3 regions of the Williamsia sp. DF01-3 genome follow, and region 2 is predicted to be linked to each of the others. Evidence: predicted binding sites of a transcription regulator. Region 2 holds the regulator's gene; each other region holds the start of a gene.
What was found. Region 2 encodes LexA, which represses DNA repair genes until DNA is damaged. Its sites were predicted from a motif close to CGAACANNTGTTCG; they were not measured.
Positions count from the first base shown of each region.

Region 1: the regulator LexA is predicted to act here: its motif matches at 2,653-2,666, upstream of MVA47_RS24810 (HNH endonuclease signature motif containing protein).
Region 3: the regulator LexA is predicted to act here: its motif matches at 3,607-3,620, upstream of MVA47_RS22725 (HNH endonuclease signature motif containing protein).

Region 1 is NZ_JALKFS010000005.1:4,851,821-4,856,792, reverse strand. It holds gene MVA47_RS24815 (amino acid permease) at 1-774, opposite strand, end outside; gene MVA47_RS24810 (HNH endonuclease signature motif containing protein) at 1,037-2,590, opposite strand; gene MVA47_RS24805 (dihydrofolate reductase family protein) at 2,759-3,358, opposite strand; gene MVA47_RS24800 (PPOX class F420-dependent oxidoreductase) at 3,468-3,854, shown strand; gene MVA47_RS24795 (GntR family transcriptional regulator) at 3,980-4,762, shown strand; gene MVA47_RS24790 (MFS transporter) at 4,914-4,972, shown strand, end outside.
Region 2 is NZ_JALKFS010000005.1:2,854,740-2,859,711, forward strand. It holds gene hflX (GTPase HflX) at 1-1,281, shown strand, start outside; gene MVA47_RS15590 (acyl-CoA dehydrogenase family protein) at 1,368-2,510, shown strand; gene lexA (transcriptional repressor LexA) at 2,618-3,337, opposite strand; gene MVA47_RS15600 (LysM peptidoglycan-binding domain-containing protein) at 3,560-4,081, shown strand; gene nrdR (transcriptional regulator NrdR) at 4,177-4,626, shown strand; partial or broken gene hrpA (ATP-dependent RNA helicase HrpA) at 4,658-4,972, opposite strand, start outside.
Region 3 is NZ_JALKFS010000005.1:4,395,123-4,400,094, reverse strand. It holds gene MVA47_RS22735 (branched-chain amino acid ABC transporter permease/ATP-binding protein) at 1-2,762, shown strand, start outside; gene MVA47_RS22730 (ABC transporter ATP-binding protein) at 2,759-3,499, shown strand; gene MVA47_RS22725 (HNH endonuclease signature motif containing protein) at 3,649-4,971, shown strand.

The DNA of each region.
Region 1 (4,972 bases), 2.0 Mb from region 2:
GATGCCTATCGTTTCCAGCACGGTCTGATATGAACCGTCGTCGAGCTGGTTGTACGGAACGAGGGCCACCACGACAAAGATCGAGCCGATGTAGAAGATGCTGATGCGCCAGATCACCGAGTTCACCGCGCGTGTGATGCCCTTTTCCGGGTCGGGTGATTCGGCCGCGGCGATGGTGACGATCTCGGTGCCCATGAAAGAGAACATCGTCACCAGCATGGCCGAGATGATCGCGGTGTATCCGTTCGGAAGGAAGCCGTCGGGCTCCCAGAGATGGCTGACCCCGCTGGTCTCCGAACCCGGGAACAAGCCGAGGATCGCCACCACGCCGATCGCGATGAACGCAATGATGGCAACAACTTTGATCAAGGCGAACCAGAACTCGAACTCGCCGTAGTTCCCGACACTGATGAGGTTGGTGGCGGTGAGCAACAGGGTGACGGCGAGGGCCCAGATCCATTGGTCGCCGCCGATCAGTTTGCTGAAGATCTCCGCAGCCGCGGTGGCCTCCACAGGGATCACCAGCACCCAGAACCACCAGTAGAGCCATCCGACGGAGAAGCCCGCCCATCGCCCCAATGCCCGGTGCGAATAGACCGAGAAGGAACCCGTGTTGGGGTTGGCGGTGGCCATCTCGCCGAGCATGCGCATCACCAGCACCACAAGTGTCCCGGCAAGCGCGTACGAGATGATGACTGCCGGCCCGGCCTTCTCGATCGCATTCGCTGACCCGACGAACAACCCGGCGCCGATGACGCCCGCGATCGAGATCATCGTGATGTGTCTGGGTTTGAGGCTGGTGCCCAACGTCGCCGACGTGGCCGATCCGCCGGTGTTCTTCTCGGTGGTGCTCACGACTGAGCGTCCGTGCAGACGTTTTGGTGCCGCAGGATGACGGCGAGTGTCGACACAGGCAGTGGGGTTGCTGTCGGCATGATGGTCTGCCCTCTCGTTGCGCTGCGAGAAACTCGTTGCGGAGACTACCCCTTTGTGTCTGGCGCAAACCGCCGACACCCTGCCCACCTGTTGTGACTCGTCAGCCCCCGTCGTCTGCGGCGGCCGGGTCTTCTGAAGGGAGGTCTGGCGGCTGCGAATGGCTCTGCCGCATCGACCGATGTTCGTGTTCTCTGAGCGCTTCGTCGCGTGTGGCGATGACCTCGGTCCACTCGGCATCAACGGTTTCGCCCACGTGGTTGGCCCGGTTGACCCGCGGGACTTGATCGGGATCGACACATGCCGGCGGGATCCAGGCAACCCGGCCCGCGTCGGCGCCTTCGGTGATCATGACGGTCTGCCACTGGTCAGGATCGTCGCCGATCATCGCGTGATGGGCGGGGCAGGCCGGCACCAGCTCATCGACATTGGTGAGGCCGCCCAGAATCCACGCGTTCACGTGATGGATCTCGGCCCAGGTGGCCGGTTGGCGACAGCCCGGGTGCGAACAGCCACGGTAGGCGGCGAACAACGCCAACCGCTGACCCTGCTGGGCAACGCGTTTCGCCCGGGCGAAGTACAGGACCTCGGCTGAGTGATGTGCGAACACAGCCAACGACTTGTCTGAGCGAGCGGCGAGTTCGAGAGCGTCTTTGACTGGGAGATCCACCCCCGACGCGGTGGTTGCGATGCCTGCCACGTCGTCGAGTTGCTGCTTTGTCATCGTGATGATCACCTGGGCCGGCAACCCGCGGTGGGACGTGCCCAGAAGTTTGTATTCCAGGACGGTGCGCAGAATCGCTTTGAACGCGTCGTGTTGGCGCTGGGCGGTGGTGCGGGTGTCGCGGTGGGCGGCCGACTCGATCAGTGCTTTGTGGTGGCCCGGATCGTCGGCGGCTCCGGCCGGGGAATCGGGGTCATCAGGGTTGTTCATGCCTGGGGCAGCCCACACATCGAGGACGGTCTTGAACAGTGCCAGCGTCTGGGGATCGAGGGTGCCGGTGATCTTGGCCATCAGGTCAGTGCCCTGGTCGCCAACACTCAACCCGCGATTGCGTTTGCGGTCCTGCTCATCGGTCAGTGCGCCGTCGGGGTCGACCCGCGCCAGCACCTCGCGTCCACACTGGATCAGGTCAGTCGGATTCATCGTGCGCGCGTTGTCGACCATCCATGCATCGACAACGTCGAGTACCTCGGGTGCGGCCTTGTTGGGGATGTGTTTGCGCACATCAAGCATGACATCCATGTGTGCTAACCCAATTGCTCCGTCTGCCATCGCCTTTGCTGCTGCAGGGCACTTCGGCGGCAGCACCTCGCCCTGCAGGGAGTGAAGCCGGGCGACGGCATCCAATGCCTTCAACCGCGATGACGCATCGCCGCGCGTCACCCGCAACTCACTCATCACGAAGCGGTGCAATGTCGGGTGCCCGGCCTTGCGGAATGCGCCCCGCTCTGACACTTCGAGTAGCCGTTGTAAACCTTGAAAACCAAGAGCGCGAACAGCTTTCTCGTTCATTCGTACCAGCTCGCACACCGCCGCGTCATCAAGATCTGACGAAGACGCACCCGCTATTTGGTCCAGGACAGAACTCAGGTCTCGATACAGGCCCATCAACACCGGCGGCGCCGGTGGATCAAGAGAAGTGGTGTCGGTCATCGGTTGGTCCCCCCCGGGCCTCGATCAACTGGTGTCAGTCTACCTCGATTTCAGACGTTTGTCGAACATGTGTTCGAAACCAAGATTGGTGTTCTCGCCGGGGCTCGAGAGTCAGGCCGGTTTGTCGAATTGCATTCCAGCCCAATGCTTTGAGGGCATGCCCGCGGTTCAGCTCTTCATCGAGTAGGTCGTATGGATGCCATATGGAGTCGACACCACGTCGGTTTGCGCGAGTTCGACGTGTGGCAAGTCCTTCCACAACGGGGTGCCCGCGCCTAGTATCACGGGCGCGATGTGCAGGCGCAGCTCGTCTACCAAGGCTGCGCGCAGGAATTGGCCGGCGACGTCAGCGCCACCCATGATGACGATGTCCTTCGTGCCGGCCAACTCCAGGGCGGCATCCAGTGCGGCCCTGGGTCCGCCGGTGACGAATGTGAAGCCATGTCGTAGTCGTGGATTATCGGGAACATTGTGCGTCAGAACAATATTCGGAGGTCGGGTGGATTGATCGCGAGCAGCGCCATACCCGACGTCGTCGTTCCAGCCGTCGGGTGCGTCGATGATGTCGAAGGTGCGTCTTCCCATGATCACCACGCCGGTGGCCTCGTATCCGCTCGCCAGGATCTGCTCGTCGGCGTCGGTCTTGTGGGCCATCGCCCAGTGGTGCAGGGCCTCGCCCCCGACCCCGAGCCCTTGCTCGAGCCCTGGAGAAGGCCCCGTGACGTATCCGTCCAGTGACATGGTGATGTCCACGCAGATCTTGGTCATCTCGTCTCCTCTCGTAACCGAGCCTCTTCTGATGTGGACCGCGTCGACGGGCGTTTGTCATCGGTGTGCGTAGCATCTGCGGACAAGGGCTGGCGACGAAGGGCATGTGATGACAACACCGTTTGGGCAGGCAGGAACCGCAAAATATGTGCAGCTGACCACGTTCCGTAAAGACGGGACACCGGTGTCCTCGCCGCTGTGGGCGGCGCTCGACGGCGACAAATTGTTGATGTGGACGGTGACCGATTCATGGAAGGTGAAGCGGCTGCGTTGTAACCCGGCCGTGGTGGTCCAGGCGTGCGACGTGCGGGGCAAGCAGACGTACGGAGATCCCGTGTCCGGAACAGCCCAGATCCTCGATACCCCGGGCAGTGATCACGCCAGGGACGTGGTGCAGAAGAAGTACGGGCTCCTCGGATGGGTCACGGTGAAGGGCAGCCTGCTGCGCAGAGGCAAGAAGGGCACCGTGGGGTTGGCGATCACCGCTGACAGCTGAATGACCCGACCCGGGTGTTCCCGTCGCAGGCAAAAGCCGGCAGGCAGGTTGTATGAGTCCGCTTGTGCGGTAGATTGTCAACAATCTACGAAGACGGAACGCGAGGGGTTTGGGTGCGGTGACTCATGTCCGATGAGATCAAGAAGTCAGGCGGTGCCCGCGGGCGCGTGGCCAGATCTCGGGTGCTCGAACCCCTGGTCCAGGAGTCGACTCCGGCCATCATCGCCCGCCAACTGCGTGCAGCCATCGCCAAAGGCGACTTTCCTCCCGGTTCGCAACTGACCGAATCGGGCCTGGCGGCCGATCTGGGCGTCAGCCGCGGACCACTGCGTGAGGCCATGCAGAGGTTGACGCAGGAAGGGCTGCTGGTCAGCTACCGGAACCGCGGTCTGTTCGTGATCACCATGGACGACGACGACATCAGGGACATGTACGTCGCCCGAGCCGCGGTTGAGCGCGCAGCACTCGAACAGGTGATCCTGCGCCGCCCCGACGACGCCGTCGACGTCCTCACCGCCGCAGTCGAGGAGATGGAGCGGCACGCGGACGACCCCAACGGTCCGCAGATTGCGGACGCGGACATGGCATTTCACCACGAACTCGTAGAACTCGCCGGTAGCCCCCGGCTCTCGCGACTTCACGAGACCATTCTCGTCGAGACACGGATGTGTCTGGGGGCCATGCGAGGCACCTACGTATCCGCCGAAGAGCGGATCTCCGAACACCGCCGCATCGTCGCGGCAATTGCCCAGCGGGACACAAAATCGGCCGACGAACTGATGGTCGACCACATGCGGGACGGGTTGCGTCGAATCATCGCCGAACCGGGTGCCGTATCTCAATTCGGTGGCGCAGCGATAACGTCGAGTCCGAACGTGCCCGTCGACCGACCGGCATCGGGAAGATAGAACGGGCTTCGGCAACCTGCCGCGGCCACCATCCTCGAGGAGGCCTGCACCGACAAACGCCTAGTCACCTGCTTTCAAAACGCGGAAGTAGCAGGAATCTGTGGGCCTCGAAGACACCAGAGCCCGACGTCTTCAGTTGAAGGGGGTATCAATGAGCCCGAACATCGCGAAATCGAATTCAGACATTGCACCAGGATTTCCGGATCCGGA
Region 2 (4,972 bases):
CGGGTTGTCCTGGTCGGGGTCTGGACGCAGGGCAGCACCACTGCGCAAGCCAATTCCAGTCTCGCCGAGCTCAAGGCCCTCGCCGAGACGGCAGGGTCGGAAGTTCTCGAAGGTCTCATCCAGCGTCGTGAGAAGCCGGATCCGGCAACCTATATCGGGTCCGGCAAAGCTCACGAGCTGCGTGAGATCGTCTTGGCCACCGGCGCCGACACCGTCATCTGCGATGGCGAGCTGACCCCTGCTCAGCTGACTGCTCTGGAAAAAGTGGTCAAGGTCAAGGTCGTCGATCGAACTGCGCTGATCCTCGACATCTTCGCCCAGCACGCGACGTCGCGAGAAGGCAAGGCGCAGGTCGCGCTGGCGCAGATGGAGTACATGCTCCCGCGGCTTCGTGGCTGGGGTGAATCCATGTCCCGGCAGGCGGGTGGCCGTGCCGGCAGCAATGGCGGCGTGGGACTGCGCGGACCCGGTGAGACGAAGATCGAGACCGACCGTCGACGGATCCGCGAACGCACAGCGAAACTGCGGCGCGAGATCCGCGAGATGAAGACGTCACGAACCACCAAGCGGGCCAAGCGAAAGCAGGCTGCCGCGTCAGCGGTGACCATCGTCGGGTACACGAATGCCGGCAAGTCGAGTTTGATCAACGCGCTGACCGGCTCGGGCGTGCTGGTCCAGAACGCCCTGTTCGCAACCCTCGATCCGACAACCCGTCAGATGTCCCTCGAGGATGGCCGTGAACTGGTCATCACCGACACCGTCGGATTTGTCCGGCATCTGCCCACCCAGCTGGTCGAGGCCTTCCGTTCGACCCTCGAGGAGGTTGCCGACGCCGATCTGCTCCTGCACATCGTTGATGGTTCGGACCCGGTTCCGACCGACCAGATCATGGCGGTGCGGAAGGTGATCGAATCCGTGCTCGTGGAGGAGAAGGCAACGGCTCCTCCCGAACTGCTCGTGATCAACAAGATCGATGCCGCCGACCCGCTGGTACTCGCGCAGCTGAAAGGATTGTTCCCGACAGCCGTGTTCATCTCGGCGGCCACCGGCGAGGGCATCGACGTACTCCTCGATCGCATCCGGGAGTCGGTGGCCAGGAATGACGTGCACGTCAGCGTCCGGGTGCCGTATGAGCGTGGCGACCTCGTGTCGCGGATCCATGCCGAGGGTGACGTATTGACCGAACGTCACGAGCCGGACGGGACTGCGATCACCGCCACGGTGCCCGCCGCGCTGTCGCGCCAGCTGGCATCTCTGGCCATCCCGGAGGCGGCCGAATAGCGCTCCGAACTGCAGCTTTGGGCCAGATGTAGAATCCGGTTACAGTTGGATATCCAACCAATGCCACCTGTAATGGAGACCTGACGATGGAACGCACCCTTTTCGAGCCCGAGCACCTTCTCTTCCGCGATTCGTACCGGAGCTTCCTCGAACAGCACGTGGCACCGAACCACGAACGCTGGGAAGAGCAGAACCTGGTGGACCGGGATGTCTGGGTCGAAGCAGGCAAGAACGGATTCCTCGCGGTGGAGGCTCCCGAGGAGTTCGGCGGCGGGGGAGTCGACGACTTCCGTTACAACACCATCATCGACGAAGAGACCGTCCGCGGCGGCTACAGCGGTATCGGCTTCGCGCTGCACAACGACGTGGTGGCTCCGTACCTGCTCGACCTCTGCAACGACGAGCAGAAGGCACGTTGGCTGCCCGGCTTCGTCTCCGGTGAGCTGATCACCGCGATCGCGATGACCGAGCCCGGCACCGGTTCCGATCTGCAGGGCATCAAGACCAACGCCAAGAAAGACGGCGACAACTGGGTGCTGAACGGCTCCAAGACGTTCATCACCAACGGCATCAACGCCGACCTCGTCATCGTGGTGGCCCGCACCGACCCTGAGGCCGGTGCGAAGGGGTTCAGCCTGCTGGTGGTCGAGCGCGGTATGGAGGGATTCGAACGCGGCCGCAATCTCGACAAGGTCGGGATGAAGGCGCAGGACACCGCCGAGCTGAGCTTCGACAACGTCAAGGTGCCCGCCGAGAACTTGCTGGGCGAGGAGGGCATGGGCTTCATCTACCTGATGCAGAACCTTCCGCGGGAGCGCCTGTCGATCGCTGTTGTGGCGGCCGGCGCCATGGAGTCGGTTCTCGAGACGACAATCCAGTACACGAAGGACCGCAAGGCATTTGGCCGCCCGATCGGTAGCTTCCAGAACTCGCGGTTCCTGCTCGCCGAACTGGCGACGTCCACCGCTACCACCCGTGTGTTCGTCGATCGGTGTATCGAACTGCTCAACGAGAAGAAGCTCACCGTTCCGGACGCGGCGATGGCGAAGTACTACGCCACCGAGAACCAGGTCCACCTCATCGATCGTTGCCTGCAGCTGCACGGCGGCTACGGCTACATGCGTGAGTACTCGGTGGCCAAGGCCTTCCTCGATTCACGAGTTCAGACCATCTACGGCGGCACCACCGAGATCATGAAGGAAGTCATCGGCCGAAGCCTCGGCGTCTGAGTACGAGTTTCAGAACTACGCGAAGTGGGGTGCACCGGAAGGTGCACCCCACTCGTGTCTGCGTAGTCTCCGCGTCTGCCCGGTTACCGAGGATGTTGCCGGACGCCTCAGAGGCGCCGCATCACCGTGACAACTTTCCCCAACACCACGGCGTTGTCGCCGGGGATGGGGTCGAACACTGGGTTGTGCGGCATCAGCCACACCGCATCCTTGGTGCGTTTGAACGTCTTGACGGTCGCCTCCCCGTCGATCATGGCCGCAACGATGTCGCCGTTGTCTGCGACATTCTGCTGCCTGACGACCACCCAGTCGCCGTCACAGATGGCGGCATCGATCATCGACTCGCCGACCACTCGCAGGAGGAACAAAGATCCTTCCCCGACAAGCTCTTTCGGTAGCGGGAACACGTCTTCGACGGCTTCCTCGGCCAGGATCGGCCCGCCGGCCGCGATGCGGCCGAGGACCGGAACGAACGTCGGTGTCGGCAGGGATTCGTCGGGGACCTGGACCTGGCCGGCAGCCGTGGCCGGATTGAGGTCGGTGTCCTGGATGTTGACCGCCCGGGGACGGTTGTTCTCGCGCTGGAGGAATCCTTTGCGCTCGAGGGTTCGGAGCTGATGAGCGACCGACGACGTGGAGGTGAGGCCGACAGCATCACCGATCTCGCGGATGGACGGGGGATAGCCGCGTTCGCGGACCGACGCCCGGATCACCTCCAGCACGGCTTTCTGGCGCGGGGTCAGCGACCCCTCGGCCAGCGGTTCGGAAGTGACCACCGTCGCGGCCGCCGCGTCCGGCGGCGTCCGGGTGTCTGTCGTATCGGCCATCAGGTCCTCCAGTTCGTATGGTGTCCGGCCAAGGTGTCGTAGCTGTCGAGAGAGGTAAACGCACACGTTGTTCGTTGGATTATGGGGATCACGCTAATGCAATCTGTCACAACTCTCAAACATTTGTTCGATTGGGCGTGGCGTGTGTCGGACCACCGTGATACAACTCGAACAATCGTTCAATCGAACGAGTGATCGAACTGTTGACCCGAGGATCGAACAATGACTGCAGCCACCACCATCAGCCGCCCGGCCGCTGAGCGGCCCCGTCGCCGCCTCGCCCGAGTCGGTGGGCCCGTCGCCTCCGATCAGTACACCCGCACGGCGCGAGCGCGTGTCGACAGTACTCGTCGGCCGGCCGACCGCAGGCTCGCCGCCGACCGCCGTGTTGTGGTTGGCTGCGCCGAGCCGGGCAGTTCCGCACCGACGGTCGCCGTCGAGCGCGATGTGTATTTCCGCCGACGTGCCTGGGCCGGGGCCGCCGTGGTCGGAATCGGCCTGATGATGCTCGTGTTGTTCCTCATGTTCTTCGGCCGGGTGGTCGAGAGCGGTGCCGCTCCGGCGAACACCGGGACCGCTGTCGTCCATGTGCAGTCGGGAGAATCGTTGGGCGACATCGCCTCTCGAATCGCACCCGAGATGCCGACCGAAGCGGTGGTGGAGAAGATCATGGACCTCAACGCGATGAGCAATTCAGCGTTGTCGCCGGGGCAATCCCTGGTGACGCCGATCTACGCGCGGTAGCCGCAGTGTTGGGGCAAGCAATCGGCCGGGCGGTATCCTCTACAACAGAGTGTCCGGTCATTCCGACGGGGCCGCTGACGTCCGAGGAACCCTGCATGCACTGCCCGTTTTGCAAGAACGAGGACACGCGGGTCGTCGACTCACGGGTGGCCGACGAGGGCCAGGCGATTCGTCGTCGGCGGGCCTGCTCGCAATGCGGACGGCGGTTCACCACGGTGGAGAGCGCAGTCCTTGCGGTCGTCAAACGCAACGGTGTCACCGAACCTTTCAGTCGCGAGAAGGTGATGAGGGGCGTGAGGCGCGCCTGCCAGGGCCGCGCGGTAGACGATGACCGTCTGCACCTGCTCGCGCAGCAGGTCGAAGAGGCTGTCCGCGCCTCAGGATCGGCCGAAGTTCCCAGCAACGAAGTGGGCCTGGCGATCCTGGGCCCGTTACGGGATCTCGACGAGGTCGCTTACCTTCGTTTTGCGTCGGTGTATCGCTCGTTCGACTCAGTCGAAGACTTCCAAAAAGAGATCGACGATCTGCGAGCCGCCAGACCCTGACGGGTTTCGTCCGGCATGTCGTGCCGCCGGATCAGCGCAGTTCCCGGATGGCTTTGATCGCCCGTTTCTCCGACACGGGATACGCAGTACGCAGGTGCTGTGCGAACAATCCGACTCTCAGTTCTTCGACGATCCATCCAGCTTGCTCGTTGACTGCGTCCCGCCGACCGGGCGGAACGTGTCGCAGGTGATCAGTCCACGCCGACACCACCCGGTCGATGGCAGCCATCGCCTGGGCATCGCGAGCGGCGCCTGCCGGGAGCTGTTCGAGTCTCGACCTCGCAGCATCGAGGTAGCGGGGGATCTCCGCGAGGTGTTCGTCGCGTGTCGCAGAGACGAATCCGTC
Region 3 (4,972 bases), 1.5 Mb from region 2:
GCCTGGGCAACGGAGCGGTCTACGCCGCCCTCGGACTCGCGTTGGTGATGACCTTCAAGAGTTCGGGGGTGGTGAACTTCGCGACGGGAGCTGTCGCGCTGTACACCACGTACACGTATGGGTTACTGCGTGAGGGAGAACTCCTCATCCCGGTACCCGGCTTCCCGTCGACGATCGAATTGGGTGGCGAACTCGATCTCGTTCCCGCCGTCGCGATCTCGCTGGTGATCGCGGCGGCGCTGGGAGCGCTGCTGTACCTGGTGGTCTTCCGCCCGATGCGGTCGGCGCCGGTGGTCGCCAAAGCCGTTGCGTCGATCGGTCTCATGCTGGCCATCCAGGCGCTCCTCGCGCTTCGGGTCGGCACCACAGCGGTTCCGGTGGCGCCGATCTTCGAACCGGGAGTCCTCTCCATCGGCGAGAGTCAGGTGCCCACGGACCGCATCTGGCTCGCCGTGGTGATCGTGGCCCTGGCGACAGTGGTCGCGCTGGTGTACCACTTCACGCGGTTCGGCGTGGCCACCGAAGCCGCCGCGGAATCGGAGAAAGGTGCGTTTGTCACCGGGCTTTCGCCCGATCGCATCGCAGTGAGCAACTGGGCTCTGTCGTCGGTGATCGCGGGACTCGGCGGTATCCTCATCGCCCCGATCGTGCCCCTGAGCCCGATCGCGTACACGATGTTCATCGTGCCCGCGCTGGCTGCGGCGCTGGTGGGCAACTTCTCGTCCATGGCTTTGGCCGTCGCGGCCGGGCTGGGCATCGGAATACTGCAGGCAGAGGGAACGCACCTGCAGAGTCTCTACACCTGGATTCCGAAATCTGGTGTATCCGAGGCGATCCCGCTGCTCTTGATTCTGGTGTTCCTGGTGGTCAAAGGTCGGCCGCTGCCGAGTCGCGGCGGTATCGTGCACCAAAACCTTGGCCGGGCCCCGCGACCGAGGCAGATCTGGACGCCGGCAGTTGTCGCCACCGTGATTGCCGTCATCGCCCTGTCCGCGACGTCGGGCAGCTACCGCGGGGCGATCATCGCCACGTTCATCTTCGCCATCCTCGGACTCTCGCAGGTGGTGGTGACCGGGTTCGCCGGACAGGTCTCGCTCGCTCAGCTGACCCTCGCGGGTGTCGGTGCCTTCGGGTTGAGTGTGGTGAACACCGAACTCGGGATACCGTTCCCGTTCGCGCCGATCCTGGCTGCACTGATGGCCACGGTCATCGGGGTGGTGGTCGGATTGCCCGCCCTCCGGATCCGGGGGCTCCCCTTCATGGTGGTCACGCTTGCGCTTGCGGTGTTCCTGGAGACCTTCTGGTTCCGCAACCCGTCGTTCAACGGCGGACTCAAGGGCTCGAACTTCGACGCGCCGAGCATCTTCGGGATAGATCTGGGTATCGGCGCCGGAGAGAACTACCCGAGGATCTCGTTCGGGATCCTGTGCCTGATCATCGTGGTGATCGCTGCGGTCGGCGTCGGTCTGCTGCGGCGCAGTCGGCTCGGCTCGGCCATGCTCGCCGTCCGTGCCAACGAGAGGTCCGCGGCCGCCGCGGGTATCAACGTGTCGCGAACCAAGCTGGCCGCGTTTGCAATCGGCTCGTTCCTCGCCGGGCTCAGCGGCACATTGCTCGCATACCAACAAACTCTCGCAACCGCTGATCCGTTCAGTGTGTTCGCCGGCATCGCGATCTTCGCCATCATCTACACCGCCGGGATCACGTCCGTGTCGGGCGCACTGCTCGCAGGTGTTCTCGCTCCCGGCGCGCTGCTGTACATCGTGCTCGACCGGGCCTTCGACTTCGGTGACTACTACGCGCTGGCCAGTGGGGTGCTCCTCATCCTGACGGTGATGATCAACCCGGACGGCATCGCCGGACGCATCACCCCTCTGTTGCAACGGTTCTCGCGGTCCGTGACACCCCGAGGCCCGGCAGGGGAGCCTGATGCCTCGACGGCGCCGACATCCGGCCGGCTCAACGCCGGTACGCCGGTGATCGATCGTGACCGCACGCTGCTGAAGGTCGACTCCGTGTCGGTGCAGTACGGCGCAGTCACCGCTGTGAGTGAGGTGTCGTTCGAGGTGTTCGACGGTGAGATCGTCGGGCTGATCGGGCCGAACGGTGCCGGGAAGACCACTCTGATCGACGCCATCAGTGGTTTCGCGTCGGCGTCGGGACACATCACTCTCGACGGAGCCGACGTGACCGATCTGGCTCCGCACCGACGCAGTCGACGTGGACTGGGCCGCACGTTCCAGGATGTCGAGCTGTACGACGACCTGTCCGTGCGGGAGAACGTCACCGTCGGCGCGCGTGGCGGTAAGGCTTCCACGAGCGGCGAGAGCGTCGACGATGTTCTCGGGTTGCTCGATCTGCATTCGGTCGCCGATGTCACCGTTGCCTCACTGTCACAAGGGCAGCGCCAATTGGTGTCGATGGCGCGGGTGCTCGCCGGCAACCCCTCGGTGGCACTGCTCGACGAGCCCGCCGCCGGCCTCGACAGCAACGAGAGTCGGTGGCTCGGTGAACGGCTACGCGCCGTCCGCAACAACGGTATGACGATGCTCCTCGTAGACCACGACATGGAACTCGTTCTGTCCGTCTGTGATCGGATCATCGTCCTCGATCTCGGCAAGGTCATCGCCAGTGGGACCCCAGATGCCATCCGGGCCGATGAGAACGTTATCCGTGCCTATCTGGGTGTGCCTGCGGGTGGTCGAGACACCGGCGAGGCCACATCGGCGACCGGGCTCACGGAACAGAAGGTGATCTCATGAGCGTGCTGGAATGCAAGGGCCTGGAGGCCGGGTACTTCAAGCGCAGCCCGTGTGTGCGCAACGTCGACCTGGACATCGGCGCGGGCGAGGTGGTGTCGCTGCTGGGGCCGAATGGTGCAGGCAAGACCACTTTGTTGCTCACCTTGGCCGGGTTGTTGCCGAGCTTCGGCGGAGACGTCTTGGTCGGTGGGCAGACCCTTCGTCGCGGAAGTCCGCGCGCCGCAGTGGGATCGGGTCTCGTGCTGGTGCCCGACGACCGCGCGCTCTTCCGCGGGTTGAGCGTGCGCAAGAACCTTCAGCTCGCGACCCGCGGACGTGACCGCGGCAAGCAGGCCCTGAATGAGGTGCTCGAGTACTTCCCGGCACTCGGTGCTCGCCTCAAAGTCGACGCCGGCCAGTTGTCCGGGGGTGAGCAGCAGATGCTCGCCATCGGCCGCGCACTCATCCAGCGGCCGAAGGTACTGCTCATCGACGAGCTGAGCATGGGGCTCGCACCCGTTGTGGTGGAGTCGATCCTGCCGATCATCCGCGCAGTCGCGGACCGGGGCGACACAGCGGTGGTGCTGGTGGAACAGCACGTCCACCTCGCCCTCGGGATCGCGGACCGAGCCGTGATCATGGTGCATGGTGAAGTGGTCCTCGACCAGCCTTCGTCTGTGCTGTCGGACGATCCATCGTTGGTCGAGCGGGCGTACATGGGTGCGCGCAAAGATGACTCGGAGAGTGTTGCGGGTTGAGTTGGGCTCTTCTGGTCGATAGAACTGTCAGACCTCGCGGTTAGACTGGGTGGCTCGGTACTGTTGCCGCCTCGAAATAGGTTGCAGCGCAAGGAAATAAGTTCGTTCGAACACTTGTGCGAATGGTGATCTTGCTCTAACGTTGAGGCATGGATATCGGGGGAATCCGCACAGCGTTGGCTGTGGTTGCGCAGGGGTCACCGCCTGAAGCTGATGCCGTCTTGGCCGAGCAGGTGGTGGCGTTGATCAAGGTTCGTCATCTTGTTGATCACGTGTTGTCGGTGTGGGCGGGGGCGCTCGATCGGCGTGGCGTGGCAAAGAAGCTGGGAGCGGCGTCCACTGCCGCTCTGTTGATGACCGGGGGGCTTGCGCCAGGGTGTTCCCATCGCACGGTGCGGGTAGGTCGTGCCTTGGCGTTGTTACCGCGGGTAGAGGATCATGCTCGCGACGGTGACTTCTCCGGCGAGCAGGTGGACGCGATCGTGCGGGGCATAGCGCATGTCGAGCGAGCTGTGCCCGAATTGGCGGACGCAGCCCGAGACGCCTGTGTGAACCGTCTGCTGGGGCAGGCGTGGTCGGGTGCCACACCCACTGAGATCGGTGAACGGGCTCGTGCTGATGCGTGCGCGCTTGCGATAACAACAGGTGCGGTGCCGATGTCGGAAAACGCTGCGCTGAACGGCTTCACGGTGACTCCCGGTGGTGACGGGCGGGTACGCGGAAAGTTCGACGTCGACGCGATTCTCGGGGAGAAATTGTTGACCGGGCTGGATCCACTGACCAGGCCGATGCCGGCCGACGACGGCACGCCCGACCCACGCTCGACCGAGCAACGAATGGCCGAAGGCCTCGAGCGCTTGATCGACGCCTACTTGCAGGCCGAAGACCGGCCGACGGTGGGTGGGGTGCGCCCGCATCTGACGATGACCGTTGATGCGCGTGAGCTGGCCGAGGAGGGGGCCGCACCGCCCGGGCCGGGTGCGTCGACAGATGAGTACACGCAGTTCCTCGATGATCGGGGCTATACAAGTGCTTTTCACTTGCAATGGATGGGTCCGATCAGTGGTGAAGCTGCGCGACTACTGGCCTGCGATGCCACGTTGACGTCGATGGTCCTCAACGGTGAACGTGTGCCTCTCGACGTCGGTCGGGAACATCGCACGGTCACCCCGGCGATACGGAAAGCGTTGCTGGCGCGGGACTGTGGGTGCGCGTTCCCGGGATGTGGTCGCCCTGCCGGATGGACCGATGCCCATCACATCGAGCACTGGTCCAAAGGCGGCAAGACCAGCCTGAGCAACACCGTCCTGTTGTGTCGGCACCATCACCTAATGATCCACCACCATGGGTGGGCAGTCGCGATAGGCGGCGATGGGCATCCGTGGTTCACGCCACCGAAGAGTGTCGATCGACGACAAAAACCGATACCTGCCCACCGACGGTCGCAGATCGTCCTGCCGGCTGCCGCCTAGA